Regions from separate parts of the Rossellomorea sp. GAMAL-10_SWC genome, predicted to be linked through region 1. Evidence: riboswitches for the same ligand, from Rfam matches in the RefSeq annotation. Region 1 holds a riboswitch; each other region holds the start of a gene.
The links. A riboswitch is a leader RNA that binds a small molecule or an ion and turns the genes downstream of it on or off. The one in region 1 is predicted to bind thiamine pyrophosphate.
Positions count from the first base shown of each region.

Region 1 (10,265 bases):
CTTCTTTTACTCGCATAGCAATACTGTAAAAATCTAGACTGCTACAATTTTTTTCTCTTATTTGTACGATTGTTGTTCCACCTTTAATTGCTTCCTCAACAGATTGAACTAAATCCCTTGATCCTAATACATCTCGATCCGTTACTAAATAAAGCTTATAATCTATTTTACTTTTTGCTGTAGCCATTCGATTTTTCCTCCCGTTAGAAGTGTATCAACAGAAGCTTTAGATGCTTCATCAAATAAGTTTACTTTAAATGTACCGATTCCTTGCCCTTCAGTTAGGCGAGCCTTAGCAAGCTCTCCACAAAGACCCATTGTCGTAATACCGGAAACAGCTGCAAGGAAATAATCAGTCGTTGCACCAGCATAAGTTCCAATTAATGATGTACTCATACATCCAGTTCCAGTTACATCAGCTAGCATTTTATCTCCATTTGAAATGGTACATACTCGGTCTTGTTCTGCAATAATATCTACTGCACCTGTAATTGCAACTACTGAGCCTAATTTCGCTGATAGAGATTTTGCAATTTCAACGCCGTCTTCTTCACCAGCTACAGAATCCACACCTTTAATTTGAACCTTTAAGCCAGCAATCATTTTAATTTCTGACATATTTCCACGAACTACTGCAAAACGTACTTCTTTCAATAATTTAGAAGTCGTTTCTGTACGTAAAGTAGTTGCTCCTACACCAACAGGATCTAATATAACTGGTACGCCTAATTGATTAGCTTTTTTACCAGCCTTAATCATTGATTGAATTGTTCTTTCATTTAATGTTCCAATATTAATAACAAGTGCTGATGCAAAAGATACCATTTCTTCTACTTCGGCTAAATCATCTGCCATAACTGGTGATCCACCTAGGGCTAACACCATATTTGCACAGTCATTTACAGTTACATAATTTGTAATGTGATGAACTAAAGGCTTTTTCTCTTTCACACTTTCAAGAATTTGACTCATTTCATTCATAGTTAACATTTTTTTCTCCCCCGATTTGCTTTGGAACAAGCTTATTAATAACAAACTGAACAACTATATAAATGACACAAATTAAAATCATACTTGGAACAGTAGCTCCAAGGAAGAAGTCTAATTGTACAAACTTACGATAAATAAAAACTCCTAAAATCCATGTAATAAACGCGATCCAATCAATCTTCAACGATTTACTTATATTTGTTCTTTTTAGAATAAAATAGTCCGTTAATAAAATTGCATATAACGGTGCAAAAAAAGAACCAATTGTATATAAAAATCCTTCATACTTCTCTATTGGGAAAATAACGGCCAATAATGTTCCAAGAGCTGTAACGATTAGGGCGATATGTTTTCCATTTAGCTTTGGAAAAATGGTTGTAACTGATATTCCGGCAGAGTAAGCATCCATGAAAGTCGTTGTAACAGTTGCTAAGACGACGATACCAACTGCAAATAATCCTAGATTTGCACTCATTAAAACAGCAACCGGGTCTACTTGATTAAATGCTAATGCTGCGCCTAGCCCAATAATATACATCCAAGAGCTACCAAACATATAACCTATAAAACTACCAATCGCTCCATCTTTTGTTGTCTTCGCGAAACGAGTATAATCACTAATTAATGGAATCCACGATAATGGCATAATTACCGATAATTCAACGGCTGCACCAAAAGATAATCCTGAAGTGCTTGGTTGGGTTAGGATCTTATCACTTTTAAAAATGACAAAACAGAGCATAATTGTTAAGACAAATAACAAACAAACGGCTAAACTATTAAGTTTTTTTGAAGCATTTTGCCCAAAGTACAACCAGATTGCGATCAATACTCCAATTACTAAACACCAAACCCATAGGTGGTCAAACCGATAATCTTTAATTGTAACTAAATTGATTGAGCGAGCACCTGTTAAAATCATAATTGCTGTCCAGCCTAGTAACTGTAGAACATTCAAAAGCGAAAACAAATAGCTACCATAGCTACCAAATGAAATTTTTGTAGATTCCATTGCTGATAATCTTTGCTGAGAACCAATGACTCCACCTAATATAAGCAATAATGTTCCAAGTAAATGCCCTACTAAAATGGCCGTCAAGCCTTTCGTAAAACCTAGTGGTGCTACTAGGGCACCAGTCATAATTTCTGCTACAGAAACTGCCGCACCAAACCAAAGTGTTGTAAAGTTCCACTTCGTCATTTTTACATTTTGATTAGACATATTGAGCTCCTGCCTTTTCATACAATGAGTAAAAATGATGTACAGGACCTACCCCTTTTCCGATTGAAAAGGAATGTTGGATTGCTAATGTTATATAGTTTTTCGCCTCTCTAATTGCCTCATTTAATTCAAGTTCATTTGCTAAATTAGATGTAATGGCTGAAGATAAAGTGCAACCTGTACCGTGGGTATTAATTGTATTAATTCTAACGCTATTAAAGCTTGTAAATTCCTCGCCATTAAAACAAATATCGGTAGCCTCCCCCTCTAGATGACCACCTTTTACAAGGACGTTTTTAGCACCTAATGAGTGAATTTGAATAGCAGCTTCTTTCATCTCTTCAATCGTTGTAATTTTTCTTCCAGTAATGACTTCTGCTTCAGGAAGATTTGGCGTAATAACAGTTGCTAATGGAATCAATTTTTGTATTAAAGCTTCCTTTGCATCCGGACTTAATAAGTCAAATCCGCTTTTTGAAACCATAACTGGATCAACTACGATTTGCTTTGGTTTATATTGCTTTAGTTTCTCAGCAATGACTTTAATCGTCTTTATTTGAGATACCATTCCAATTTTTACAGCATCGACTTCAATATCAGTAAAAATTGCATCTAACTGACTAGCAATCATCTCTGGTGTCATATCTTGTACTGCAAACACTCCTTGCGTATTTTGAGCAGTTACTGCTGTAATTACACTCATTCCAAAAACACGATGAGCTGAAAACGTCTTTAAATCCGCTTGAATACCTGCACCACCACTTGAATCAGAGCCTGCTATCGTTAATACTTTCTTCAATTCTCTTCCCCCTATTTCATGAATAGAACTCTTTGATCTTACAGATAGAAGATGAAACTTGATTTTAAATACAAAAAAAGCACAAATCCCATAAGGACTTGTGCTCGAACAAATCAATGTTATGAATACAAAATATGTATTCTACCGTTCACTTTCCTACGCTGGCATTATCCAGATCAGGTTAAAGGGTCAAAGACTTATGTGTCTTAATCTCAGCCGAACGTTTACGGCACCCCTAGTACTATTCAATTATTTAAATTAATTACTTTATCATCTTAATTAATCCTTCTACTTTATTCAAGTATTTAGACAGTTTACTTTAAATTTTATCTTTTTAGTTAAAGCTATATTTCTATTTTGAATAATTTGTATCACAATTTGAACTACAAGTCTTTGCGATTGAGCATGAGCCACATTTACCTTTTTTCGTTTTCTTTATATATCGTAAAAGTGTCCACCCTGCATATCCAAAAATAAGAGCTCCTATTATAATATTGACAATCATAAGTAGATACCCCTTTCTTTAGTAGCCTAAGAGACTTCCAACTTGATAGATAATTAGCGCTAATATATACGCAATAACTAGTGCATATCCAACTGAGAAATACGTCCATTTAGCAGAACCTGTCTCTTTACGAATTGTCGCAACAGTTGCAAGACATGGTACATACAATAAGACAAATACCATAAAGCTAAATGCAGAAAGTGCAGAAAACTGTGTTGACAATATTCCTTGTAAAGAATGTGCATTTGGCACATGATAGATAATATTCATGGCAGATACGACTACCTCTTTAGCCAAAAATCCTGTTAGTAAAGAAGCACCTGCTTGCCACGTCCCGAAACCTAAAGGTGCAAGTATTGGTGTAAGTATTCCGCCAATCATTGCTAAAAAGCTATCATCCATCGAAACACCTAAACCACTTGGTCCCATATAAGATAATAACCATATTACTACAGAACCACCAAAAATAAACGTACCTGCTTTTCGAATAAATCCTTTACCTTTATCCCATGTGCTTCTAAATAAAGCTTTACCTTGTGGCATACGGTACGGTGGGAGTTCTACGACAAATAATGAAAATTCACCCTTTAATATAGTAGATGAAAAAACCTTAGCTAATACTAATGCAACTACTATTCCGAGTATATAGAGTGAAAAAACAACTATTGCTTGATTTTTTGCAAAAAACGCTCCAACGAAAAGTGCATATACTGGTAAACGCGCCGAACAAGACATTAATGGTGTTAACAAAATGGTGAGTAATCTCTCTCTAGGCTGTTCAATTGTTCTTGCAGCCATAACTCCAGGTACATTACAACCAAATCCAATAATCATTGGAATAAATGCCTTACCAGTTAAACCAACCATTTCCATCGAACGATCCATTACTAAAGCCGCTCGAGACATATATCCAAAATCTTCAAGGAATGAAATTAGTAAAAACAAAATAAAAATTTGTGGAACAAAGACTAAAACTCCACCAACACCGGCAACAATACCATCAAGAACAACTGCTTTTATAAAATCAGATGCATGTATTGCATTTAAGCCATTTGTTAGCCAGTCCGTTACAGATCCTGATAAAAACCCATCTAATGCGTCAGATAAGGGTAACCCCAACCAATCAAAAGTAAGCTTAAACATTAAAAACATTGTAACTAGGAAAATAGGAATACCCAAAATTGGGTGTGTCACAAATCGATCAATGCGATCAGTTAATGTAACTGCTTCATTAGATTCTTTCTCTACAGAACTTCCAATTAATTTTGAAATGACTTCTTTTCTTATAGAATAAATCCATTTTGAAGGTGATACACCTTTTTCACTGTGTAATTGTGCCTCTGTTATTTTAATTACTTGGTCAATTTTACTAAAATCGTAGGATGAAGCGATGAATTCAATTACCTCTTTATTGCCCTCTAAAATTTGTATTGCAGTCCATCTTTTAGGAATAGATAAAGTTGAAGGTAATAGTGTCATAATATTTTTAATACCGTCTTCAATAATTATTCCATAATCAATTTCAAACTCAACTTCAGATTGAGGAATTGTCTCTAGTAATTCGTTTACCTCGTTTGTTCCCTTACCCGATCTAGCGTCAATTGGAATAACTGGTACTTGTAATATCTTTGAGATACTAGAAGGATCAACTGAAATTCCTCTTCTTTTAGCAACATCAACCATATTTAGACCAATAATCATTGATTTATTAAACTCTAGAAGTTGAAGAGTGAGCATTAAATTTCTTTCTAATTGAGCAGCGTCAACAATATTAATCATCCCATCAAATGTTTCATTTACAAAAAAATGTGAAACAACGGCCTCATCTTTTGAAAGAGGGCTTAGAGAATAGATACCTGGTAAATCAATTAGATTTCCAAGTTTATTTTTTATACTCCCTACCTTTTTTTCAACGGTAACCCCACTCCAATTTCCTACATATTGGTATGTACCTGTTAAATTATTAAATAGAGAAGTTTTTCCTGTATTTGGATTTCCAATAAGCGCTATATTTAACATATTTTTTCTACCTTTATCCCAGATGCATCATGAAATCGAATGCCAAGTGATTGTCCGCAATTTTCAATCATACAAGGCCCTTTGAACGGCATTGTACATTGTAGGCAGACCATAGCCCCTTCACTTATCCCTAGATCTAAAAGACGTCTCTTCACTGCCTCACCTAGTGATGACAAGTCCGTTATTTTTGCTTTTTCGCCTATTTTTAATTCTGAAAGTAACATAAGTGATTCCCCCGGATCAAAACTTATTATATAAACAATTAATAATGATAATCCTTATCAATATCTTTATCTTAAGTGAAGACAAGTTAATTGTCTACCTGCTTTTATGAAAAGGTTAACTTAAGAAAAAATCCCCAAAATTGCGTGAATAAAATCAAGAAAAAACCTACAAAGATATTTCTATGTAGGCTTTTTTAGAAAACGATGATTATTGTTTATTATTTTAAATCTTTAACTTCTTTTAATACACTTTCTAATTCGTCACCAGCTTGGTTAAGTGTATCTGCATTCAATGGGGATACTTTTACTCCTGCTTCAATAATATGAAGTGGCGTTTCAACTTTTTCATAAAGATCTTTGTCTTTACCTTTTACCGAATCTTCGAATTTTTCCCATGATTTTTCAAGGGCTTCTCCGCTATCTTTTGCCTTTACTTCATCATTATTTGAAATTTGTGTTTTTAATTCTGAAATCGTTTTGATCATATCATCAGAACCAGTTTTAATTGCATTGTCTGTTTTCGTTCCACATGCAGATAAAGTTAAAGATAGTCCTAAAGCCATTGCTGCGACTAGTTTTTTATTAGATAACATTTTTCGTTCCCCCTGAATTTTTACTACTTTTATTATTATTTTTATTTGAGAATCTATTATAAATAACAGTAATACAAGCTATTAGCAACAAAATCATCTGGGGTACAAAGCTCTCCCAAGTTGAATAAATCGCAAAGAAATCAATTGTAGGAATAGGTGCCTGAGTCGCTGGAAGTAATCCAGATAGTTGTAAACCATGAATTCCCATGCCGGCAAATTTAAAGCATAAATAGAACATTAATATACTTGAAATAAGGAAAAACGGTCTCATTGGAATTTTCAGACCAACCTTTAAGATTAAGAAGCTTAGTATTGCTAAAATTGCAAATCCTAACCCAATTCCTATTAATAATGACGACAGTTTTATTGATGACGCCATTCCAATAAAGAATAATACCGTTTCAGTTCCCTCACGGAAAACTGCTAAAAACGCAAGAATTGATAAAGATAATAGACTACCAGTATTTAAAGCTTTATCACTCTTAGTTTTAATATACTGTTGCCATTGCTTAGTATTGGATTTGCTATGTAACCAATAACTCATATATAAGAGCATGACAGCCGCAAATACCCCAGTCCAGCCTGCGATTAAGAAGTTGTTACTTCCAAAAGCACCTGCAGAGAATAAGATATTTACAATGATACCTAGTATGATACTGACAGCTAATCCCGTGCCAACACCAAACCAGATCCACTTACTTTTCTTTTCTTGTCCAGACTTTTTAATAAAACCTAGTAATGCTACAACTACTAGTAATGCTTCTAATCCTTCTCTCAGTAAGATAGTAATAGCATCGATCATTGTATAACTAGTTTTAGACGCTAATGGTAATAGATAATCACGCATATCTGTAATTGTTTTTGTAGCCGCTTTCACATCAGGCGTTTTAGCAGTTAGCATTGCATAAGAAGTTACCATATCTCTTTCAGCGTCTGTGTACACTGTTTGAGATTGTGTTAATACAACACCTTCAATATTGATCCAAGATTTTCTAAATTGATCAATCTCTGAAGTTGCTCCTGATACATTGTTATCTTTTAAATCTGCTAAAGCTTTGTTTAATATTTCGATTAAATCTTCTACACTACCTGTACTTTTTGAATCTAATTTTGAACTAGCGAACTGATGAGAAATAAACTTTTCATTTACCTCTTCTAATTCTTTAAGTGCAGTAACAAGTGCATTTTGATTCACTGTTTTTTGAGCTAGGTTATACTGAACCATTCCCATAGCTTCTTCGATTTTGCCATACGCATCAATCGATTTATTTTTTATTCCATCCTCTTTATCAAGCCACTCGTCGTTGAATTTTTTATATTCCTGCTCAGCAGATTTAAAATCTCCTTTTTGAGCAGATTGAATTGCACTTTCTACAAAAGAATTTGCATGTGTTAAATCCTCTTCAGGGCTTGCAGCAAAGGTTTTAAACGGTAAAACTAAAAATAGTAAAGCTGTTAAAGTTACTTTAATAAGAGCCTGCTTCATCGTTGATTTTCCCCTTAAATATAAATGATAATCATTATCACCTCTTGATAATAAAGCTATTTCAGATTTTAGTCAATTATATTTTTATTAACTATTTTTAATGTTTGTATCAATTTTCGACTAAATTAAAAAAACTGAGGAAGAAGTTCCTCAGCTTTATCATACCTAGCCTAACTTTGTACTTCAAATGACATTCCTTCATTTACAAAATCATACTGTCTAATTAAAGAATCACGGTCTACATAAATTCGTTCAGGATGTGGATGACTTAGAAAATTATGATGTGAGATTGCCCAGCCATACGCTCCCACATAGCTAAACAGCAAAATGTCGCCTACCCGTAATTTAGAAATGATGACTTCTCTAGCTAATACATCATTTGGTGTACAAAGTTCTCCGGCTACTGTAATCTTTTCATCGATTACTTCAGGTCTTTCAAAAGAATATCGCCACTTTCCTACTGGGATGACAGTAAATGGATGGCTTTGCTTCCAAGCTGCAGGAAGTCTTAAATGATGACTTCCACCTCGTAGAATACAAAAATACTCACCGTGATTTTGTTTAATATCTAGGACTTCCGCTGCATAATAGCCACACGAAGAAGTAAGATATCGACCGCACTCAAATAAAGTATTCCAACTTTTGTCATTATGTTTTTCGAGTACTTTTTCCAATTGTTCCGTAAAATCTTCCCAATCAAATTGCTTATCTACCTGTAAGTAATTTATTCCAATTCCCCCACCGACATTTACGTATGTGATGTCTAAGTTCCACTTATTACTCCACTCTTTTGTTAATCCATAGCAATGATCTACAAAAGATGCATGTGATTTTGAATCCGTATTATTCGACATAGCATGGTAATGAAAACCTTCTAATTTCAAGTTTGGTAATCCCTCTATTAAGGAAATCGCCTTATCTATTTCTGTCTCATCAATACCAAATTGTGTTGGCACTCCAGCCATTTTTAGTTTAGCTGACGGTACAGAATGACGTAAATTAACTCGTAATAATATTGAAACAGAGACATGTTTTTGCATTGCTATATAATTAACAAGTTTTATTTCATGTAAGCTTTCAACATGAAGTAAGGTTACTCCATACTCTATTGCCATTTCGATTTCATGACGTGTTTTTCCAGGGCCACCGAATAGAATTGGTATATTACAATCAATATTCCTTACCTTTTCAATTTCTCCTAACGAGGCTACTTCAAAACCATTCACAATTGGTGCCAATGCTTTAAGAATCATTTCATCTGAATTTGCTTTTATTGCATAAAATAATCGACAGCTTGAAGGAAGAGTTGTCATTAATGAATTTACATGATTTCGTAATTTTGTTAGGTCATAAAGATATGCACAAAATGGACGATCTTGCTCTCGACTTTGTGTTTGCACAATATTTGCAATCATTTTCTTACACTCCTATGAATAATAAAGTTATACTTTTAAGATTTCTCTTCTTTTCAACACAATCATTAAAGTAGTTAAGATGCAACCAAGCCCCATTACACTTCCCGCCCAGAGAATTCCCAAACTTGATGCTATTGCTCCAATTAATAATGCACCTAATGGAATAAATCCACGATCCATTAAAGCAATACTCATAATTCTTCCCCTGAGATGATCTGGAACCTGCTTTTGCAGTGTAATTCGACTCAACGTTCTGTATGTTTGACTCGTTAAACCAACAAGGAACATTGCCAAACCTGCAACTAGATAATTATTTGTTCCAATAAATAATAGCAATGATAGACCAAATCCAATATTTGAATAAATTAGCCATTTACCCGTTTCGATAACCTCTTTCCCAATAGATAACCAGCTTGTCCCAATTATTGCACCAATGGAAGAAATCGATAATAAAACACCAAATCCTTCAGGACCGAGATGCAATAACTCTTTAGCAAACAGTGGCATCATTGTCGTATATGGAAAACCAAATACCATTGGAACAATTGCTAATATAAGCAATGATTGGACTGATGGCTTCTTCCTTACGAAATCGACAGCTTCTTTTATTGTTATTTTTTCATCTTTATCTTTATATTTAATCAATTGGTAGTCTGCCCGAATAATTGCTAAAGAGATTAAGACAGCAAATGTACCCCAAGCATTGATATAAAATAAATTTGCTATATTTATAATACCTAACAAGATACCAGCAATTGCAGGTCCAATAATTCGCGATAGATTAATAATCATTGTATTAACTGCAAGTGCGCTCACCATTGAACTTTCCGGTACAAGGTTTGGTATTAGCGCATTTCGAATTGGTGGATCCATAGCTGCAAACATCGAGCGTATAGCCACAATTAGTGCAAACAGCCAAAATGAGGGACCTTTTGCGACAAGAAATCCGATCACAAATGTTAACAGCATCATTCCTACTTGAAGCCATATTAACAATTTTCGACGATCAAAC
Region 1 covers NZ_CP144911.1:4,730,681-4,740,945, reverse strand. Annotated here, with positions in the region: gene thiE (thiamine phosphate synthase) at 1-187, opposite strand, end outside; gene thiM (hydroxyethylthiazole kinase) at 163-990, opposite strand; gene cytX (SLC5/6 family protein) at 974-2,212, opposite strand; gene thiD (bifunctional hydroxymethylpyrimidine kinase/phosphomethylpyrimidine kinase) at 2,205-3,011, opposite strand; TPP riboswitch at 3,148-3,258, opposite strand; gene V5E38_RS22845 (FeoB-associated Cys-rich membrane protein) at 3,364-3,516, opposite strand; gene feoB (ferrous iron transporter B) at 3,535-5,535, opposite strand; gene V5E38_RS22835 (FeoA family protein) at 5,529-5,759, opposite strand; gene V5E38_RS22830 (hypothetical protein) at 5,978-6,352, opposite strand; gene V5E38_RS22825 (FTR1 family iron permease) at 6,342-7,838, opposite strand; gene V5E38_RS22820 (type III PLP-dependent enzyme) at 8,009-9,253, opposite strand; gene V5E38_RS22815 (MFS transporter) at 9,281-10,265, opposite strand, start outside.

Region 2 (10,265 bases), 430 kb from region 1:
CTGGGAAGCAGGAGTATTTCCAAAATGAGTAAAAGAATAAAACACAGTTAAAATGAGCAGCAGGCTAGAAATAATAATTACTGGAAAGAATGATGATAGTAGTTTTGGGAATCGCTGACTTAAAAACATAGTAGAACAAAATATAGATGAACAAGTTAATAATAATAAACAAATTAATAATAAAGCATGTGCTTCTGAAATTGAAATCATCACGACGATCATGCTCCCCATCATACCGGCCATCATTCCAGTAAAGATCCCCTCAAGTAGTGCAAGGAAATGTAATCGAAAGCCGATACATAACCCAATGAGTGCAGGTAAGCCCATTGAAATGAGTAAGGAATTGAAAAATTGTTGGTGATTTGAAAGTGTAATGAGTACACCTATTGTTAAACCAGTAGTCATACTGATCATCATCATATACATCATTTGATGCATCTGGTCATTTTTTGTTGGTTTGAGGTGGATTGAAATGATTGTTATGAAGAGCATTATGCTAATACATACCCAACTGGTGAACATATATGATACCCCCTAACTATTCGCTTTTTATCATCATATGGACAACTTAAAATAAATAGAATAAAAAATTGACACCTATACCCCCTATGAGTATATAATAATGGTGAGGTGATAAGATGGAAAATTGCCATGATGATCAAATGGTTCCAAGAAGTGAAGACGAAATTAATGATTTAATGAAGCGTCTTCGTAGAATAGAGGGGCAAGTAAGAGGAATTCAAAAAATGGTCGAAGAAGACCGATATTGTATAGATATTTTGACGCAAATTATGGCAGTTGAAGCTGCTATGAAAAAGGTAAGTTTCTCATTGATTGAAAGACATGCGAATCATTGTATGGTTAAGGCCGTTAAAGAAAACAATGGTGAAGCATCAGTTACTGAATTAATGGAGGTTATTAAGCGTTACGTAAAATAAGGGGGTTGATTAATATGAATGAAGCAAAGCAGTTAACCCTGGGGATTGAGGGGATGACTTGCGCAGCTTGTGCAACCCGAATCGAAAAAAGCTTAAATCGAATGGATGGCTTGAAAGCGAATGTGAATCTAGCTTTAGAAAAAGCTACTATTACCTATGATAAAGGACAATATCAAACTTCTGATTTAATAGAAAAAATCCATACGATTGGTTATGAGGTTGCAGTTGAAAAGATTACATTAAATATTGAAGGAATGACATGTGCTGCTTGTTCGGCTCGAATCGAAAAAGTAATAGGGAAAATGGACGGAATAGTTCAAATCAATGTCAATCTAGCTATGAATATAGCAACGATTTCTTATTTACCTGAAGTACGCTCGGTCCAATCGATAATAGATAAAATTAGTCACATCGGTTATGCAGCAGCCATAAAAGAAGAAAATGCAGTTAAAGAAAAAGACACAACAAAAAACAAACAGATTCAATTGATTGTTTCTATCTTACTTTCACTTCCACTATTGTATTCGATGGTATCTCATCTTCCATTTAGTACAAATATTTGGATGCCACATTTATTAATGAATCCATGGTTTCAATTATTGTTTGCAACTCCAGTTCAGTTTATTATAGGTTGGCATTTTTATGTAGGAGCATTTAAAGCAATACGAAATTATAGTGCAAATATGGATGTGCTCGTCGTACTCGGAACATCGGCAGCTTATTTTTATAGCTTTGTTGAGTCGATTAAGACAACTAATAATAGTATGTATATGCCGCATCTATATTTTGAGACAAGTGCGGTTTTAATTACATTAGTTTTGCTTGGAAAATATTTTGAGCATATTGCTAAAGGGAAAACGACTGAAGCAATTTCAAAACTAATGGAATTACAAGCTAAGGAAGCTATTGTTATAGAAAATGGAAATGAAGTTTATGTACCATTGGAAGCTGTAAAAGTTGGAGATCTACTTCTTGTTAAACCAGGTGAGAAAATTCCAGTGGATGGTGTCATTGTATCAGGAGTATCTACAGTTGATGAATCAATGATTACAGGTGAATCTTTACCAGTTGATAAAAAGACTGATGATAAAGTTGTTGGAGCAACAGTCAATGGTAATGGTATTTTAACCATACGAGCTGAGAAGGTTGGTAAGGATACGGCATTAGCAAATATTGTGAAAATAGTTGAAGAAGCACAAGGTTCAAAAGCTCCAATTCAAAGATTAGCTGATCGAATTTCGAATCTATTTGTTCCAATTGTAATTGGGATAGCCATATTAACATTTATCATTTGGTTTTTTGTAGTCGATCCTCAAAATTTGCCTAAGTCAATTGAAGTAGCAATAGCTGTTTTAGTCATAGCATGTCCTTGTGCTTTAGGACTTGCTACACCAACTTCGATTATGGTTGGAAGTGGAAAAGGTGCGGAAAATGGGATTTTATACAAAGGCGGAGAATTTTTAGAAACGACCCAAAAAATTAATACAATCATTCTTGATAAAACAGGAACTGTTACAAAAGGAAAGCCTGAAGTAACAGATATCATTAATTTAAATCATCGAGAGGATTTATTGAAGCTCGTTGCAAGTGTAGAGAAAATGTCAGAGCATCCTTTAGCACAAGCAATTGTTCAATACGCACTTAAACAGGAATTGCAACTAACAGATCTTACAGAGTTTATTGCCATACCTGGACATGGAGTAGAAGCCTTGATTGAAAATAAAAAGGTATATATCGGTACTAGGAAGTTAATGAATGAAAAGAATATCGATTTTTCTCCAGTTGAAGATCAACTAATCGTATTTGAATCTGCCGGGAAAACAGGGATGTTAATAGCAATTGACGACAACCTGGAAGGAATTATTGCTGTAGCTGATACAATTAAAGAATCTTCAAGACATGCGATAGATGCATTAAAGGATTTAAAAATAGAGGTTTTTATGGTAACCGGTGATAATAAACACACAGCAAAGGCGATTGCAGATCAAGTTGGGATCGAAAATGTATTTGCTGAAGTTCTACCAGAGAAAAAAGCAGATATAGTAGCTGAACTACAAAAACAAGGGAAAATTGTTGCGATGGTTGGAGATGGGATTAATGATGCTCCAGCTCTTGCAAAAGCTGATATTGGGATGGCAATTGGCACTGGTGCAGATGTCGCGATAGAAACAGCCGATGTTACGTTAGTAGGTGGCGACTTATCACATATTCCGAGAGCTATTAGTTTAAGTAAAAAAACAATGAATAATATTCGCCAAAATTTATTTTGGGCGTTATTTTATAACAGTTTAGGTATACCGATTGCAGCTTTAGGGTTATTGCAGCCTTGGATTGCAGGTGCTGCAATGGCATTTAGCTCTGTATCGGTTGTCTTAAACGCATTAAGATTAAAACGTATAAAAATTTAGGAGGATTTAGTAATGGAAACAATTCTAAAAGTAGAAGGTATGACATGTGGACACTGCAAAGCTGCAGTTATGAAAGCGGTAGAAGGAGTGTCTGGTACAAATAATATAATCGTAAGTTTAGAAAATAAAGAAGTAACATTCAATACTTCAAACGCTGAAACAATTGAGAAAGTAAAAGAGGCTATTGAAGATCAAGGTTACGATATCGTTTAATCTTAGCAAAAAAATAAAAGGCGAACTAATGGTTCGCTTTTTATTTGGAAAAAATGCGAGACTGGGGAGAGAATTAGATGAAATACTTATTGTTGTTACTTAGTTTTGTTACAGTTATTGGTTTAAGTGGATGTGGAAATATGTCCCATACAGCTTCTAATCATGAAAGTATGAATCATGAAACAAAAGAAGAAAAAGATTCAACAAAGGTACAATTTACGTTTAACAGTAATCCTGAAAGTGGTAAGAAAGTAAATCTAAACATTCAAGTTAATGATTTGATGGGGAAAACAGTAAATAAATTTGAGTTCGAGCACGAAAAATTAATGCATTTAATTGTTGTAAGTAAGGATTTATCATATTTTGACCATTTGCACCCAGTATACAAAGGTAAAGGGTTATTTACAGTCACACCGGATTTTCCAAGTGGTGGTGAATATAAATTATTTGCAGATTTTATACCTGAGGGCTCTGATAAAAACGTAAAAACAAAACTAGTACAAGTGTCAGGTGAGCAAGCTAAACCAGTTTCACTAATACCAGATAGAGTATTAACAAAAGTAATTGATGGAAAGGAGGTTACTTTAAAATTTGATAAATTGACGACAAAGAATGAAGTTAAAATGGCATTTACGATTAAGGATGCTAAAACCAAAAAAGGTATTACTGATTTACAGCCTTATTTGGGTGCTATTGGTCATGTTGTTGCGATTAGTGGTGATACGAGTACTTACTTACATGTCCATCCAATGAATGAAAAGTCAAGTGGACCTGACGCAGAGTTTATGACTAGTTTTCCTAAAAAAGGATTATATAAAATATGGGGACAGTTTAAACAAAATGGAGATGTGTTTATAGTACCATTTGTTGTAGATGTGCCATAAATTAAACAGATAAAAAGCAGGAAACCCTTTTTTTCCTGCTTTTTTATATTTTCTTAAAGTTATATATTTACATATTAATTGTTTTATAAGATATTCGGCTTAATATCTGCTGGATGACTATTTGGTTTTTTTAAACCATCAGTCTTACTAGCATCATTAAGTGATAAGTATTTAGTTTCATGTGCCCATGCAATTGAAACGAATGTTCCAACGACTAAAACTCTGTTAAAATATTGTTGTAAAAAAGTCATTCAACCTAAAACTTTGTGATAGAGTTCCTTAGCAACAGATGGTTCCTTTGTACCGTGAATGATCGCTCGACCGTCTTTAAATAAAACAATGCGATGATCTTCATAAGTACATGACAATAAATAAGGATTTACAATCAAATCATTTACTAACCCTTGTAATCTTTCAGACAGGTTAGTTAGTGTTGGGGTTTTAGAAGATGATACTCTTAGTTGGACTGCATCTCTTCCACATAAAACATATGACTTCATATGGTCATCATCTTTTAAAAATGGGTAACTTCTTATAGAGCCACATGTTGGACAATTTTTATTTTTTAATTTTTCGATGTTTATATCAGACTTTTCATGCTTCCAAACATCAATCGATTGTAAGATTGGTAAAAGTTCATAGTTAGTAAGATATTGCATGGCATAGGTTACTTGGTAGGCAGCAATCATTTGCACAATTGGACTGATTACTCCTACTGTATCGCAAGTCATATTTAAAGTTGGTATATGATTTAATAAACAGTTAAGACAAGGAGTTTTTCCTGGAATAATTGGAAATGAGAGGCCGTAGCTTCCAACACACGCACCAAAAATAAAAGGAATCCCATGCTTAATTGCTGCATCATTCACTACCATTCTAGTTTCAAAATTATCTGTTGCATCTAGTATGATTGTTTGACCTTTAATCAGCTCTTCAATATTAAGACTAGTAATATCTGTTATTAAACTAGTAATGGACACTTCACTATTAATTTGTTGAAGTCGATTTTTAGCTGCAATTACTTTAGGTAGTTTATTTCTAGCATCTTCTTCAGTATAAAGAGATTGCCTTTGTAAATTACTCCATTCAACGTAATCGCGGTCAACAATTGTTATATTTCCAATTCCTGCTCGTACAAGCATTTCTGCTATTGATGAGCCTAGTGCACCTACACCAATAATAATGGCACTGGCTTTTTGTAAGTTTGATTGGTGATCTCTTCCTAAAAATAATTCTTGCTTTGCATAACGGTTTGTCAAGAATTCACCAACCCTGTGATTGGGCTACTAGCTTCACCATAATTTTTTTCTTCAATTCTTCCTGCCTCATAACCAAGCCTTCCTGCTTCAATAGCAAGCTTCATTGCAAAGGCCATTTTTACAGGATTTTTCGCATTAGAAACAGCAGTATTTAAAAGGACTCCATCAGCACCTAGTTCCATCGCAAAAGCTGCATCTTTTGGAGACCCGATTCCGGCATCTACTATAACAGGAACATTCGATTGCTCAATGATGAATTTAAGATTTAATGGATTAATAATTCCTTTTCCGGAACCGATTGGAGATGCACCTGGCATAATCGCATGTACACCAAGTTCTTCTAGTCTTCTTGCTAGCACAACATCATCGGAAGTATAAGGTAATACAATAAAGCCTTCGTTTAATAACATTTCTGATGCCTTCAATGTTTCGATTGGATCAGGTAATAATGATTTATCACACCCAATTACTTCTACCTTGATCATATCGCACAAGCCTGACGCTTTTGCCAATCGTGCAATTCTAACTGCCTCTTCAGCAGTTTTTGCACCAGCTGTATTTGGCAATAATTTATATTTCGTTAGATCTAATTGTTCAAGAAAATTTGGTTGAGATTCCTCAAAAATATTCATTCTTCTAACAGCAAAAGTTAGGATCTCGGCTTCCGATACTTCAACAGCTTCTTTCTGGACTTCAAATGAAGGGTATTTTCCTGTTCCTAATAATAATCTTGAATGAAACGTATGATTTCCTACTTTTAACATAATTAGCCACCACCTACAAAATGTATTAATTCTACAGAATCTCCGTTAGAGAGATGAGTTAACGAATACTGTTCCTTATAAATAATTTCTTTATTTACCTCGACAATAACAATTCGGTTTTCTAATTGATATTCATTCAGCAGATCCTGAATTGTACAGGTTATGCTCGAAATATCAATATTCTTTCCGTTTAACCTTATTTCCAAAAGATTACACCCCCAAAGAGTTAAAATTAACGATTGATTTTAAATGCTTCGATCCAGTTACGATTGACTTTCCGCTTAAGGATCAAATCTCGAATTAATTTTCCAGTTGCTGGTGCAAGCAATATTCCATTTCGAAAATGGCCGGTCGCAAATAAGATTTGATCCTCATCTGGATGAGTTCCAATAAAGGGATTATAGTCGAGAGTTCGCGGTCGTAATCCTGCCCAAAATGAATCAATTTTCATGTCATCAATTTCGGGAAGCATTTTTTTAGCGCTTTGTATTAATGACTCAATCCCCCTTAAGCTAGGGTTCTCATTCCATTCGTTATCAAACATGGTAGCTCCGATGACAAGGCGGCCGTCATTCCTTGGAACAATATAATTTTGTTCATGGAAGAGAGTATGCTTTAATGCAACCTTTTCACTTTTGACAGAGATGCATTCACCTTTAACGGGAATAATTTCGTGTTGTAATCCAAGCTGTCCAAACAATGAATTACTCCAAACGCCACTTGCAACCACTATAGTTTTTGCTTCAAAATCGCCATTTGTTGTTTTAATTAAATAATGTGAATCATTTTTTTGAATCTGAAATACATGTGTATATTCAAAAATAGATGCACCTAAAATTTGAGCACTTTTGCAAAACGCATTACAGACAGAAACAGGTAATACATTCACATCGTCTTCAATATAAGCTGCTCCAATGATGTTTGGATGAATGCCAGGTATCTGTTTTTTTAACTCCTCCTGGTTATACCAAAGTGCCGAAGTTTGAGTGAGTAGCGGAGTTAATTGTTTTTTTTCTAAATCTGTATAAGCTAGTTTGAAAATGCCACCTTTTTTAAGTTCAATATCAATTCCACATAATTCTTTTAATTCTTCTTGAAGGTGAAAATAAGTTAATTGACTATTTCTAGCAAAAGTAAAAAACGACTCGGAGTGATCCCACTCGGAATGGGCACCAAGCATTCCAGCAGCTGCCTTAGTTGTTTTCTGTCCAACTTGTTGTCCTTCAAGAACTGCGACATGAATATTTTCTTTCGCTAGATAATAAGCAATGGAACAACCTATTATTCCACCACCAATTAATACAACATCAAATTTCTTGTTCATAAGCGAATTTGCACCTTTCAAAATATTGCAGCGCAGCTTCTAGAGGATTTCGGGCAGAAAATATGCCAGACATGACAGCTATACCATCAATTTCGTTCTCTTTTAGAACTTGGATATGTTCAGGTAATATTCCGCCGACTGCATAGATTGGTATAGTTAACGTTTTTTTCATTTCTGGAATTAGTTCAATCCCATTAGGTGTTAATCCATTTTTACACTCTGTTTCAAAACAATGACCGTACAGAATATAGTCAGCTTTATCATTTTCTGCCTGTATTGCTTCAGTAAGTGTGTGAACTGATTTTCCTACTCGTAAATTAGGAAAATATTCTTTTACATCAACAAGGGGAAGACCATGTCCCGGTAAGTGAATATTTGATAGGTTAGAGAAAATAGCTATATCTAAACGATCATTTAAAACAATTTTTTTCATATCTACCTTGTTTATTTTTAGTAGATTTAAGAGTGATAGTAGCTCAATTGCCGTTTTCGACTTTTCGCGAATATGTACATAGTCGACTGCATCGATTATTTGAATTATTTTTGTAGCAAGTACTTCGACTGAGTGCTGATCATCTGTAATTGCAATAAGTTCCATGGCCCAGCCTCTTTCATTTGCAAAATTTTTTCAAACAAAAAAACCACTTTCCTAAAAAAAGAAAGTGGTTACATTACACGCGAAAAAAGTATAAAATGCGCCACTTTCCTACGCAGGTACTAGCCTGTTCAGGTTTTGAGGGTTTAAAAGTAACTACCTTATTCTCAGCCCTTATCAAGGGATCCCCTAGTGATGAATATGTATGAAAATTAATCTTAGCATAGCATATAAAAAATAATATTCAATACTAAATTTATTTTTACTAGTCCAATTTTAGTACCAGAAATTGGGCTTGAAGTATAGTGAAATCAAGTGTTTTTAGGAATAAAAAAAAACCAAAATCTTTTTTTTGTTTGGAGTTTCTGTAAAAATTTAGGGAAATAAAAACATTTACATTTTAAATTTATGGGTTTATATTTAGTTTGAACAATTTAATAGATTGACTAGGGGTGTCCAATTAATTGGGCTGAGAGAGAAACGTGATTAAGTTTCTTAACCCTCAGGACCTGATCTGGTTCATACCAGCGTGGGGAAGTTAGAAATTTTCATTAATGATTACATAATTATTAATGTAGTTTTGCTAACACTTAGCCGGGTCTTAAACATAAGATTCCGGCTTTTTTTCATGCTTTAAATGGATTGGATTTCGTCCTTTTTAAACTAATTAAAAAGGGGAATGAAATCAAATGAACAATTCTGTAAATGAAATGAATTTTTCCATCATGTCTAGTTTTTCAGGAAGTAAGAAGGTATATGTTGAAGGATCTAGACCTGACATTAAGGTGCCAATGCGTGAGATTCAATTAAGTCCAACAACTGGCACTTTTGGCGAAGAAGAAAATGCTCCAGTTAGAGTATACGACACTAGTGGACCTTACACAGACTCAGCTAGCTCAGTTGATATTCGAATGGGACTTAAGGCGATTAGACATAACTGGGTAATCGAAAGAAATGATGTTGAAGAGTATGAAGGGCGTGAAATAAAGCCTGAAGATAATGGATATAGAAAAGAGTCAGATCAACATAATGTTGAAGTATTTAAAGGGTTAAAAAGAAAACCATTACGTGCAAAAGATAATGGAAATATTACTCAAATGCATTATGCTCGTAAAGGAATTATTACACCTGAAATGGAATTTATTGCGATTCGAGAGAATGTTTCAGCCGAATTTGTTCGTGATGAGGTTGCAAAAGGAAGGGCTGTCATTCCATCGAATATTAATCACCCTGAAAGTGAGCCAATGATTATCGGTCGTAATTTTCATGTGAAAATTAATGCCAATATAGGTAATTCAGCGGTTACGTCTTCAATCGAGGAAGAAGTAGAAAAAATGACATGGGCTACTCGTTGGGGAGCGGATACGATGATGGACCTTTCTACTGGGAAGAATATTCATACAACACGTGAATGGATTGTCCGAAACTCGCCGGTACCAGTAGGGACAGTTCCGATTTATCAGGCGCTTGAAAAGGTTAATGGAATCGCTGAAGATTTAACCTGGGAAGTGTTTAGAGATACTCTAATCGAACAAGCGGAACAAGGGGTAGACTATTTTACGATTCATGCGGGAGTATTATTACGCTATATCCCATTAACTGCAAAACGAGTGACAGGAATTGTATCTCGTGGCGGGTCTATTTTGGCTCAATGGTGTTTAGCTCACCATAAAGAGAATTTTTTATATACTCATTTTGAAGAAATTTGTGAAATTATGAAGCGTTATGACGTAACCTTCTCTTTAGGAGATGGACTGAGACCAGGCTCAATTGCCGATGCAAATGATGAAGCACAATTCGCTGAGTTAGAAACACTAGGTGAGTTAACGAAAATTGCTTGGAAACACGATGTTCAAGTTATGATTGAAGGACCAGGACAT
Region 2 covers NZ_CP144911.1:160,371-170,635, forward strand. Annotated here, with positions in the region: gene V5E38_RS00790 (hypothetical protein) at 1-522, opposite strand, end outside; gene V5E38_RS00795 (metal-sensitive transcriptional regulator) at 639-938, shown strand; gene V5E38_RS00800 (heavy metal translocating P-type ATPase) at 953-3,346, shown strand; gene V5E38_RS00805 (cation transporter) at 3,359-3,559, shown strand; gene V5E38_RS00810 (DUF8832 domain-containing protein) at 3,637-4,443, shown strand; gene V5E38_RS00815 (hypothetical protein) at 4,527-4,694, opposite strand; gene V5E38_RS00820 (ThiF family adenylyltransferase) at 4,695-5,702, opposite strand; gene V5E38_RS00825 (thiazole synthase) at 5,699-6,466, opposite strand; gene thiS (sulfur carrier protein ThiS) at 6,469-6,672, opposite strand; gene thiO (glycine oxidase ThiO) at 6,699-7,790, opposite strand; gene V5E38_RS00840 (thiamine phosphate synthase) at 7,774-8,388, opposite strand; TPP riboswitch at 8,477-8,586, opposite strand; TPP riboswitch at 8,824-8,938, shown strand; gene thiC (phosphomethylpyrimidine synthase ThiC) at 9,075-10,265, shown strand, end outside.
Region 2: linked by a shared signal. The riboswitch ahead of V5E38_RS00840 (thiamine phosphate synthase) and the one ahead of thiD (bifunctional hydroxymethylpyrimidine kinase/phosphomethylpyrimidine kinase) in region 1 are both predicted to bind thiamine pyrophosphate.

Region 3 (10,265 bases), 1.5 Mb from region 1:
GTGACATTGGTACTCAACCATTCGAGAGCTTCTTAGAAATGATTAATCAACAAAAATCAGAAAAAGTTCTATTTTAATTTTAAAAATCCTCTATTTTTATAATAGAGGATTTTTATTTGACCGATTTAATTAACGACTTGTTTTTCAGTAGAACTGATTGTCTTTATTTCCTGGGAAATATGACGAAATTTGCAAAAAAACATACTTCATAAATATTTTTTTATATAGGATTAATCCAGGAAGTAGCGAACTTATATGAAGGATGTCTTTTCAGTTATTTAGTCTTAATAAAATACATAGTTATGATAAGAGGTGATGCAGTTGGATAATCAGAATCAAGATCTTAAAAAAAAGGTAGAAAAGCTTGAAGAAGAAGTCAGAGAAATGAAGAAACAAATTGAATTTCTCTTAATCACGAAAGAAACTTCAAACGAGATTAAACAAATAACTCAAACTAAAGTAAATAATCCTAAACCACAAAAAACAGTTAGCAGACAGGTTAAAGTAACAGTTGAAAATGAAAAGGTTGACTATGAAGCACTTATTTTCCAAAAGTGGTTACCTAGATTTTTTATATTTATTTTCATTCTTGGCGTAATGTGGGGATTTAAAGCGGCATCAGATTATGGGGTATTAAATAAGTATGCAAAAGTAGGTATTGGATTTGTTATAGCCATTGCTTTATTCTGGTACGGTAATCGTCAAATGGAAGCTAAACGATCAACACTTGGCCAATCATTAATTGGTGGCGTGTTACCGGTATTATTTTTAACTACGTTTGCTATGCATCATTTATATCACATGGTTGGGTCAACGATTGCATTTACCCTTTTGATTATTTGGGTATGTATTGGTTTTTATTCGATGAATAGATACAAGTCAGAAGTAATTGGATTAATAAGTATAATAGGAGCCGTTTTTGTACCATTCCTAGTTAAAAGTGATTCGCCAAACTATTTATTTTTCTCAATCTATGAAACAGTGATTTATTTATGCTTTATGTTTTATGCAACATTTAAGAAATATAAATTCATCTATCTTTCGTCTGTAATATTATTGCATTTATCTTATTTAATTGTTGCTTTAGTTAATTTTAATACAAATGGAATTGAATATTTCGCACTAAGTATTCTCGTTCAACATATTAGTTTGCTAGCTATATTGATAAAATCTAAGTTTGCTATTAAAAAGCAAGTAATAATTCTTCACACCAGTTTTATTTTAACAATCGGTTGGATCTTTAGTGCATTTGAAGATCTGAATAGAACAATGATTTTAATTTTTTTATGTGTAGGATATTTATTCCTGACTTTTTATTATAAAAAGAAAGCGGATTTTTTCTTTGGATTTTCGACTAATTTTATATTAGCCATTTCATTCCTTTGTTTGGATAGTGTTTCAGAAAACTTACTATGTACAGTATTAATAATTCAAGCAGTATCAACTTATTTATTTTATTTAAGATATCGAGATCTACTAAAATTAATTATAGCTACTCTTACATTTATTCCGGTGGGGATATCCATTTTATCAGTTGGAATAGATTCTTTATGGTCTTTTGAAACAATGAATTGGTTTATGTTAATTCTAGCTCTAATTACGATTGCAATTTTGGCTTATAAAAATGAAGATGAAAAGCAATTTATCTTATTAAGTAGTTCCTTATTAATTACGGTTATATTAATTGCTTTTATAACACAAATTGTTCAAATACTCGCAGTAGATCAATCCGACAATATAATTCGATTATTAATTAATATAAGTTGGATCTTGCTTTCAATATTAGCCATGATACTTGGTAACATTAAGAAGTTCAAAGTTTGGACATATACTGGGATAGGTTTATTATTATTGACGCTAGGAAAACTTGTATTAATAGATTTACCAAATATTACATTGATGGTTAGAGCCGGTTTATTTATACTGCTTGGACTGATTGGATTAGTCATTTCTAGAATATTTTTTAAGGGAAGCAGTAGTCAAAAAAACTAATAAATTTAGTATACAGGAGTCAGGTAATGATAATCACTGAAACTAAAAATTTACTATTAATGACTTTTACAGCAGAAGCGATGCTTTCTGTTTTAAGTGGAAATAAAGAGTTAGAATTTGAAAATCAATTTTATAGTTTCGCTCAAGGGTGGCCAATTCTCGTATATAAAAATCTTTTCCCTTATAAAATTTCTCGTTTTCAAACACATCCTACTGAAGAAAAATATGAAGGAATTATTATTCATAAAAAAGATCGAGTAATTATTGGGGACATGGGATTTAAAGGTGGTCCTGATGAAACTGGGATTATGGAGATAGGTTATAGTATTGCACCAAGTTATCAAGGTAAAGGGTATGCAACTGAAATGGCTAGGGCTATTTGTGAGTGGGGATTAAAGCAAAATCATGTTATAAGAATATCTGCTATTTGTTCCATTTATAATCATGCCTCTATTAGAGTTTTAGAGAAAATTGGCATGATAAAAGTAAAAGAAGAAATTGAAAAGTATTATTGGATGTTAGATAAAAAATAAATTTGTGATTTGTATTGATTAGAATGACTAATTTTTCTAGAAGAAGGTGGGCTTATTCTTACAACAAGAAATGCATCTATCATCTTTATGGTCATAACTAAACGTGATTTTGGTCGATTCTTTTTGTACGATCTAATGATAAGTGGCTTAGTATATGGCACTCTAAAAAAATACTACTCAAGTGACCTAATCGCAATTTTTGGTAGCTTTACTATACCGACAGTTTTAAAAAGAGTGGCTGTATTATTAGAGCGGAAATAAAAAAGGATGTGCTCTTAATAGAAAGTCTATAGGGAATACAATATTAAGTGGGAAATTATTGATGTTAAAATTCATTTTTTAATTTAATAACGATTAACGATTTTAAATGTTAAAGTGTTTCAACAATCTTGATATACCGATAATCTATAGTAAACTTTTTCGAAATTAAAAAATATTAAGAGCGAATTTAGAAATATAGTTTTAAATGTTTAGTTTATAAGTTGTTGTTCAATCTCAATTGACTTACAAACTGATTAAAATTCTGTTATGTTACGCTAAGTAAAGGATATTACATTAGATTTTAACGTTAAACTTTTTTAAATAATAAGTTGATTGGAATGGAGGGCTGCTCGACTCCTATGGGATAAGCGGGAAGGCTGAGACCCCGCAGGCTTGCCGAGGAGGCTCAGGTCTCGCCCCATGGAAAGCGAGCATCCTGTAATGGAAATCAACATCACTCTACTCCTTTTACGAAAATATGATAATTAATTGAGAAGATTGTCTTGCAACAGCGTAAAAAAGGATGCTCTTAATTGAGCATCCTTTCTAAATATTAACCTTGTTGAACAGGGCTTTTAGGCTCAGTGTCTAAATTCATTGCTGGTCCGAAGAATTCATAATGAATTTGTGCATCTTTAATTCCTAATTCTTTTAAGCTTGTTATAATCGCTTTTAAAAATGGTACTGGACCACATACGTAATAATCTGCATTGTCTGATTTAACATTGTTATTTAACCATTCTGCATCAATATAACCTTGCTTTTTAAAGTTATTATTTTGAAGATCTTCCTCAGATGGATTTTCATAAACAAATGATAAATTGTAATTTGTTAATTGCTCTTTTAATTGGTTTAGTTCATTTTCAAATGCTTGTAATTTACCGTTTCTTGAAGCGCTTATAAAGCTGACTTGACGATTTGGTTGATTGCTTGTAATTGACTTAGCCATACTGATTAATGGTGTAATTCCAACACCACCGCTTAAGAAAACAACATCTGAATCAGTTTCAGTATTTAAAGTAAATTCACCTGCTGGAGCAGTAATATCCAAAGTATCACCAACATTTACTTGATTGTGTAGGTAGTTTGAGAATTTACCAAGTGGTTGGTTTTCTTCAGCTTCTCTTTTTACTGAAATTCTAAAGTGATTTTTACCTGGTGCATCAGATAAGCTATATTGTCTGTTTGATAAATATTCTTCACCAGGAATTTGTGAGCGAACAGTAATATATTGACCAGGTAAGAAAGAAGGAACTGAAGAACCATCTTTAGGAACTAAGTAGAATGAAGTAATTACATCGCTTTCTTCAACTTTTTCGATGACTTTAAACTCTTTAAATTCAGACCAACCGCCTTCTTGGGAAGATGCTTCCTCATACATTTCTTTTTCGATATCGATAAATACTTGTGCAATAACTCCATATGCTTCCGCCCAAGCACCTAGTATTTCATCAGTTGCAGCATCACCAAGTACTTCTTTAATTGCCCCTAGTAAATGTTGCCCTACGATTGGATAGTGCTCTGCTTTAACTTGAAGACTGCGGTGTTTTTGCGCAATTTGTTTTACAACAGGAATAATTGTTGCTAGTTTATCAATGTTTTGTGCAGCAGCTAAAACAGTATTTGCAAGAGCAGTTTGTTGTCTACCTTGTTGTTGATTTGTATGATTAAATACATTTAATAGTTCAGGATGATTAGTAAATAAATTTTTATAGAATACTTTAGTGATTTCTGTACCCTTTACTTCTAAGACTGGAACTGTTGACTTAATAATATCAATTGTTTTTTGAGATAGCATGAAAAATCCCCCTAATCACGTTTTAAAGTAGTATTATAAATACATCTTTATCTTAGACCTAGAATTTATTTAAAGCAATATGTAAAATACATCTTTTTTGTATTTTTTCGCAAAAATGCATAAAAGTTTAAAAAAAGTTCACAATTATGCTATGATTAATCTTAAATAAAACAGTGAGGACAAGTTATGCGTTTAACAACTTATTCGGATTACTCTCTTCGTGTACTAATATTTCTAAGCTCTGAGCCACGTGAAAAATTAGTTAATATTAAGGACATTGCTGAAGCTTATGATATTTCTAAAAATCATTTAATGAAAATAATTTATAATTTAGGTAAGATGGGTTACATCGAAACAATTCGTGGCAGAAACGGTGGAATCCGTTTAGCTAAATTACCATCAGAAATAAATATCGGTGAAATAATTCGTAAAACTGAAGAAGACTTTAATATTGTAGAATGTTTTGAACACGGTAATACTTGTGTTATTACACCTGTTTGTTCTTTAAAACATATATTTAATAATGCATTAGAACAATTTTTACACGTTTTAGATCAATATACATTAGATGATATTGTAAAGAACAATGCGATGCTAAAAGATTATTTTTCAAGTAACACAAAAGAATAAATTTTTAGAAGAGCGTTCGTAATTTAAAAACACAAAAACCAACAAAGGCTTACTTTGTTGGTTTTTTTCATTTAAAGTGCTCTATTGACCTTTATAGTTTAATATACTTTACGTTTTCCATCGGTTCTTGGAATAAGGATGAAGCTATTTTACTAAAAATGGTTGGATCCCCAGTTGTAAAAAATTCATGTGAAGTGATTTCGTAGTTAGATAATATATTTTGTTGATCCAGAATTGCACTTACTTCTAGAGCTGTTTCATCACCAGAGCTGATAAGTTGGATTGATGGTCCCATCACTTTTTGGATGATTGGACCAAGTAATGGGTAATGCGTGCAACCTAGTATTAGGGTATCGATATTTGAATCAATAAGCGGTGCAAGAGTGTGTTTAACAATCTCAAATATTTCAGGTTTATTGTAGTCCCCATTTTCAACAATTCCAGCAAACTCTGGGCATGCCAAGCCTTCAATTATAACTTTGTCATTAATCCGCTTTAGTGCGGAATGATATGCTTTACTATTAATAGTAGCATTCGTTCCAATGACACCGATTTGGTCATTTTGTGTTAATTTTATTGCTGCTCTAGCACCTGGGCGGACAACTCCAATGACTGGAATTTGAAGTTTTTCTCGCATTTCATTTAAGACAACTGAAGTTGCTGTATTACAGGCGATGACTAACATTTTTATATCTTTCTCCAATAGAAAGTTAGTCATTTCCCAAGTGAATTCTCTGATTTCCGTATATGGTCGTGATCCGTATGGACATCTTGCAGTATCGCCTAAGTATAAAATGTCCTCTTTAGGTAATTGTCTAATAATTTGTTTGGCAACTGTTAAGCCCCCAACACCTGAGTCGATGACTCCGATTGGTTTATTCAAAAAATCCCCTCATTTTACTTAATAATTTGTTGATGTAGTATATTCTTTATTCATTTAAGATTTTACTATAAGAAATGATATTTTTGTTTATCATTCTCTTTTTAAAAATGTTAAAATTTCATAGTTTTATTGCTCTTATTAACAGAGTATTAAAACATTTAAACACAAGTTAAAAATAATTCGTAAATTCAATCATTATCTGTTATATTAATGAGGAAAAGTTTATATATGAGAAAAAATGTGGAGGAGCCAGTGTTGCTGGCTGAGATAGCATCCTTAAGATGTTGACTCTTAGAACCTGATCTGGGTGATGCCAGCGTAGGGAACAGTATCTCTTTTTAGATATGTTTTTTACAGCGCATTTACGTCCGGGTTAATATCCGGACGTTTTCTTTTTGTATAAACAAAAAACAAAAAGGAGATATAGATAATGAAAAAACTAGTAGTATTTTTAGTAGCTATTTGTTTAATGTTAACTGGGTGTGGTCAAGACAAAACTGCTACTACTAAAAAGCCAAAGCAATTAAAAAAGGTGACTGTCGTACTAGACTGGACGCCAAATACAAATCATACTGGGCTATTTGTTGCTAAGGAAAAAGGTTATTTTAAGGAACAAGGTCTTGATGTAGATATAATCAGCCCAGGAGAAACAGGTGCAGACCAATTAGTTGCATCTGGTAAAGCAGATTTTGGGGTTTCTTATCAAGAGTCAATTACACAAGCAAGAGTTCAAAATGTACCGATTGTATCTATTGCAGCAATTATTCAACATAATACTTCTGGATTTGCATCACCAGTGAAAAAAGGAATTAAGTCACCAAAAGATTTCGTTGGAAAAACATATGGTGGTTGGGGTTCACCGGTTGAAAAGGCTATTTTAAAATCACTTATGTCAGAAGAAAATGCGAATGTTAATAAGTTAAATATCGTTAATATGGGTGATGCTGATTTCTTTACAGCGGTAAAAAGAGATATCGATTTTGCGTGGATTTATCAAGGATGGACAGGAATTGAAGCAGAGCTACGTGGAGAAAAATTAAACATGATATATTTAACTGATTATAGTAAAAAGCTAGATTACTATACTCCAGTTTTAGCTACGAACGAAAAAATGATTAGTAAAAACCCTAAAATAGTAAAAGCGTTTGTGGCTGCAGCATCAAAAGGATATAATTTTGCGATTGATAACCCAAAAGAAGCTGCATCGATTTTAATAAAAGATAATCCGGACTTAGATAAAAAATTAGTGGAAAAAAGTCAAGAATGGTTAGCATCTAAATATAAAGATGATGCGGACCGTTGGGGTGAGCAAAAGTTATCAGTTTGGAAAAACTATGCTGATTTCTTAGCTGAAAATAAATTATTAGAAGGAAACTTTAAGCCAAAAGAAGCATTTACGAATGATTTCTTACCAGCGAAATAAGGAGGAGCAAAAATGCAAACTACTTTAATGAGTGTCCAAATTATACCGAAAACAAATAATATTGAGGATGTTATTCCAGCAGTTGATGAAGCAATTAAAATTATTGATGAATCAGGTGTAAAATATCAAGTTCAACCATTGGAAACAACTATGGAAGGCGACTTGAATCAATTATTAATGGTTGTTCAAAAAATGAATGAAAGAATGATTGAAATAGGTTGCCACAATGTAATAACTCAAATGAAAATACTTTATCAACCACAAGGTATTACGATGGATGTGTTAACGGAGAAGTACCGTTAATGAAATCTAAAAATATAAAAGGATGGCAACCTATCGTTGTCATCCTGCTTTTTTTAATTTGCTGGCAGCTAAGTATTAAAATTTGGAAAATCGAATCTTGGTTATTACCAGGACCAATCGCAATCTTTAAAGAAGGAATGAAATCAACTAATTCACTACTTCCTCATATTTCTTCTACAATTCAATTAACGATTATTGGTTTGTTAATTGGTAGTTTATTAGGATTTTTAATCGCATTTCTATTGCATTTAATTCCAGGTGTTAGGGAAGCTTTTTACCCATTATTAATTCTTTCGCAAAATGTACCAATTATCGTATTGGCACCGCTTTTAATTATTTGGTTTGGATTTGGTGTATTACCTAAATTAATTATTATTTCTCTTGTTTGTTTTTTCCCTGTTACAGTTTCAGCGTTGGATGGTTTCCGACAAACACCAAGTGAACTAATAAATTATATGAAAATGGCGGGAGCATCCAAATCACAAATTTTTTGGAAAGTTGAATTGCCTTTTTCTCTACCTTCCATTTTTTCTGGCTTAAAGATTTCAGCGACTTATAGTGTTATGGGAGCAGTTATCTCTGAATGGCTAGGAGCGAAATCTGGAATTGGGGTCTATATGACTTTAGCTTCATCTTCATTTAGAACAGATCGAGTATTTGTTTCAATTTTTATCATTATGTTTTTAAGTATGCTTTTCTTCTTCCTAATAGTTGTAATTGAACGTTTTACTGTTAAATGGAAAGTTAAAGGGGAGAAACGGAAATGACACTACAAGTGGAACAATTATCAAAGAGTTATAGCGGTCATCAAGTATTAGAAAATATATCCCTTTATGTAAACGAGGGTGAATTTGTATCGATTCTAGGTCCATCTGGTAGTGGGAAAAGTACGTTGTTCCATCTTATTGGAGGTTTAGTAAAACCAGATTCTGGAGAAGTAAAGTTAAATGGGTCGATAATAAATGGAGAACTTGGTCATGTTAGTTTTATGCCTCAGGATCATTCATTACTACCTTGGAGAACAGTATTAAAAAATATTGTTTTGTCACAAGAATTAAAACATAAGCCTGATGAAAAATTGGCAAGAGACTGGCTTAAAAGAACTGGCTTAGAAAACTATGAGAATGCTTACCCTCATGAATTATCTGGTGGTATGAAACAAAGAGTTTCATTTTTAAGGTCTCTACTAGCACCGCAGTCGTTCATGTGTATGGATGAGCCTTTTTCAGCTTTAGATGAGTTCACTAGACTTGAAATGCAGCAATGGCTTTTATCAATTTGGGAGGAGCAACGACGATCAATTTTATTAGTAACACATAATATTGATGAAGCGTTGTTAATGTCTGATCGAATTTATATATTTTCTGACAAACCTGCCAAAATCAAAGAACAAATCATAGTGCCATTTCCAAGACCACGTAAAAAAGAAATATTATTAAGTGATGAATTTACGGAATATAAAAGAAAAATCTATTTGGCTTTAGAGAAGGAGTAATACGATGAAAATGATAGATGCTCATATTCATTTAGATTCTTATGATACTAGTCAAAGAGAAGAAATATTAACTAATATACAAAGACACGAAATCGAAGCGCTCATTTCGGTATCAATGGATTTAAAATCTAGTAAGAAAAATTTAGAGTTGAAATATCAAAATAATAGTGTATATCCAGCATTCGGATTTCATCCTGAACAACAAATCCCTTCTGATGAAGAGGTTGATAAATTAATTGAATGGATTAAGAACCATCAGGATGAAATGGTCGCAATCGGAGAAGTTGGATTACCATATTATAAGAATTTAGAAGAAGAGATTGATTACGTACCTTATATTATATTACTAGAAAAATTTATCTCGCTTGCAAAAGAGTTAAATAAACCAATCATATTACATGCAGTATATGAGGACGCCGAAACCGTATGTAATCTATTAGAAAAATATTTTATTAAAAAAGCCCATTTTCATTGGTTTAAAGGTGACGAGGTTACAATAAATCGGATGATGAAAAATGAGTATTTTATCTCGATTACACCAGATGTATTATATGAAAATGAGATTCAAGACTTAGTAAAAAAGTATCCTTTAGAATTAATGATGATAGAAACAGATGGTCCTTGGCCATTTGAAGGGCCTTTTGAAAATGAGTGGACACATCCAAAATTTATGCATCAATCAGTTGCAAAAATAGCTGAGTTAAAAGACATAGATCTGTCAAGTGCATATAAAACTTTATATGAAAATACTAAGAGGTTTTATAGTATATAAAATAAGAAAATCGTTTTCCGACTGGAAACGATTTTTTTCACGTTGTTGAAAAACAACCTTGTCAATTAAATTAGCAAATTTTCGTAAAAGATTTTTTTATTTTAATTTTAGATAGGTAATAAGAGCTAAAATAAAATCCCCCTATAGCAGAGCATCTATCCTAATTTACAGATAG
Region 3 covers NZ_CP144911.1:3,199,901-3,210,165, reverse strand. Annotated here, with positions in the region: gene thrS (threonine--tRNA ligase) at 1-77, shown strand, start outside; gene V5E38_RS15935 (DUF2339 domain-containing protein) at 322-1,992, shown strand; gene V5E38_RS15930 (GNAT family N-acetyltransferase) at 2,019-2,525, shown strand; gene hmpA (NO-inducible flavohemoprotein) at 3,340-4,584, opposite strand; gene V5E38_RS15920 (RrF2 family transcriptional regulator) at 4,771-5,214, shown strand; gene racE (glutamate racemase) at 5,306-6,097, opposite strand; TPP riboswitch at 6,330-6,439, shown strand; gene V5E38_RS15910 (ABC transporter substrate-binding protein) at 6,528-7,520, shown strand; gene V5E38_RS15905 (thiamine-binding protein) at 7,533-7,823, shown strand; gene V5E38_RS15900 (ABC transporter permease) at 7,823-8,590, shown strand; gene V5E38_RS15895 (ABC transporter ATP-binding protein) at 8,587-9,318, shown strand; gene V5E38_RS15890 (TatD family hydrolase) at 9,323-10,090, shown strand.
Region 3: linked by a shared signal. The riboswitch ahead of V5E38_RS15910 (ABC transporter substrate-binding protein) and the one ahead of thiD (bifunctional hydroxymethylpyrimidine kinase/phosphomethylpyrimidine kinase) in region 1 are both predicted to bind thiamine pyrophosphate.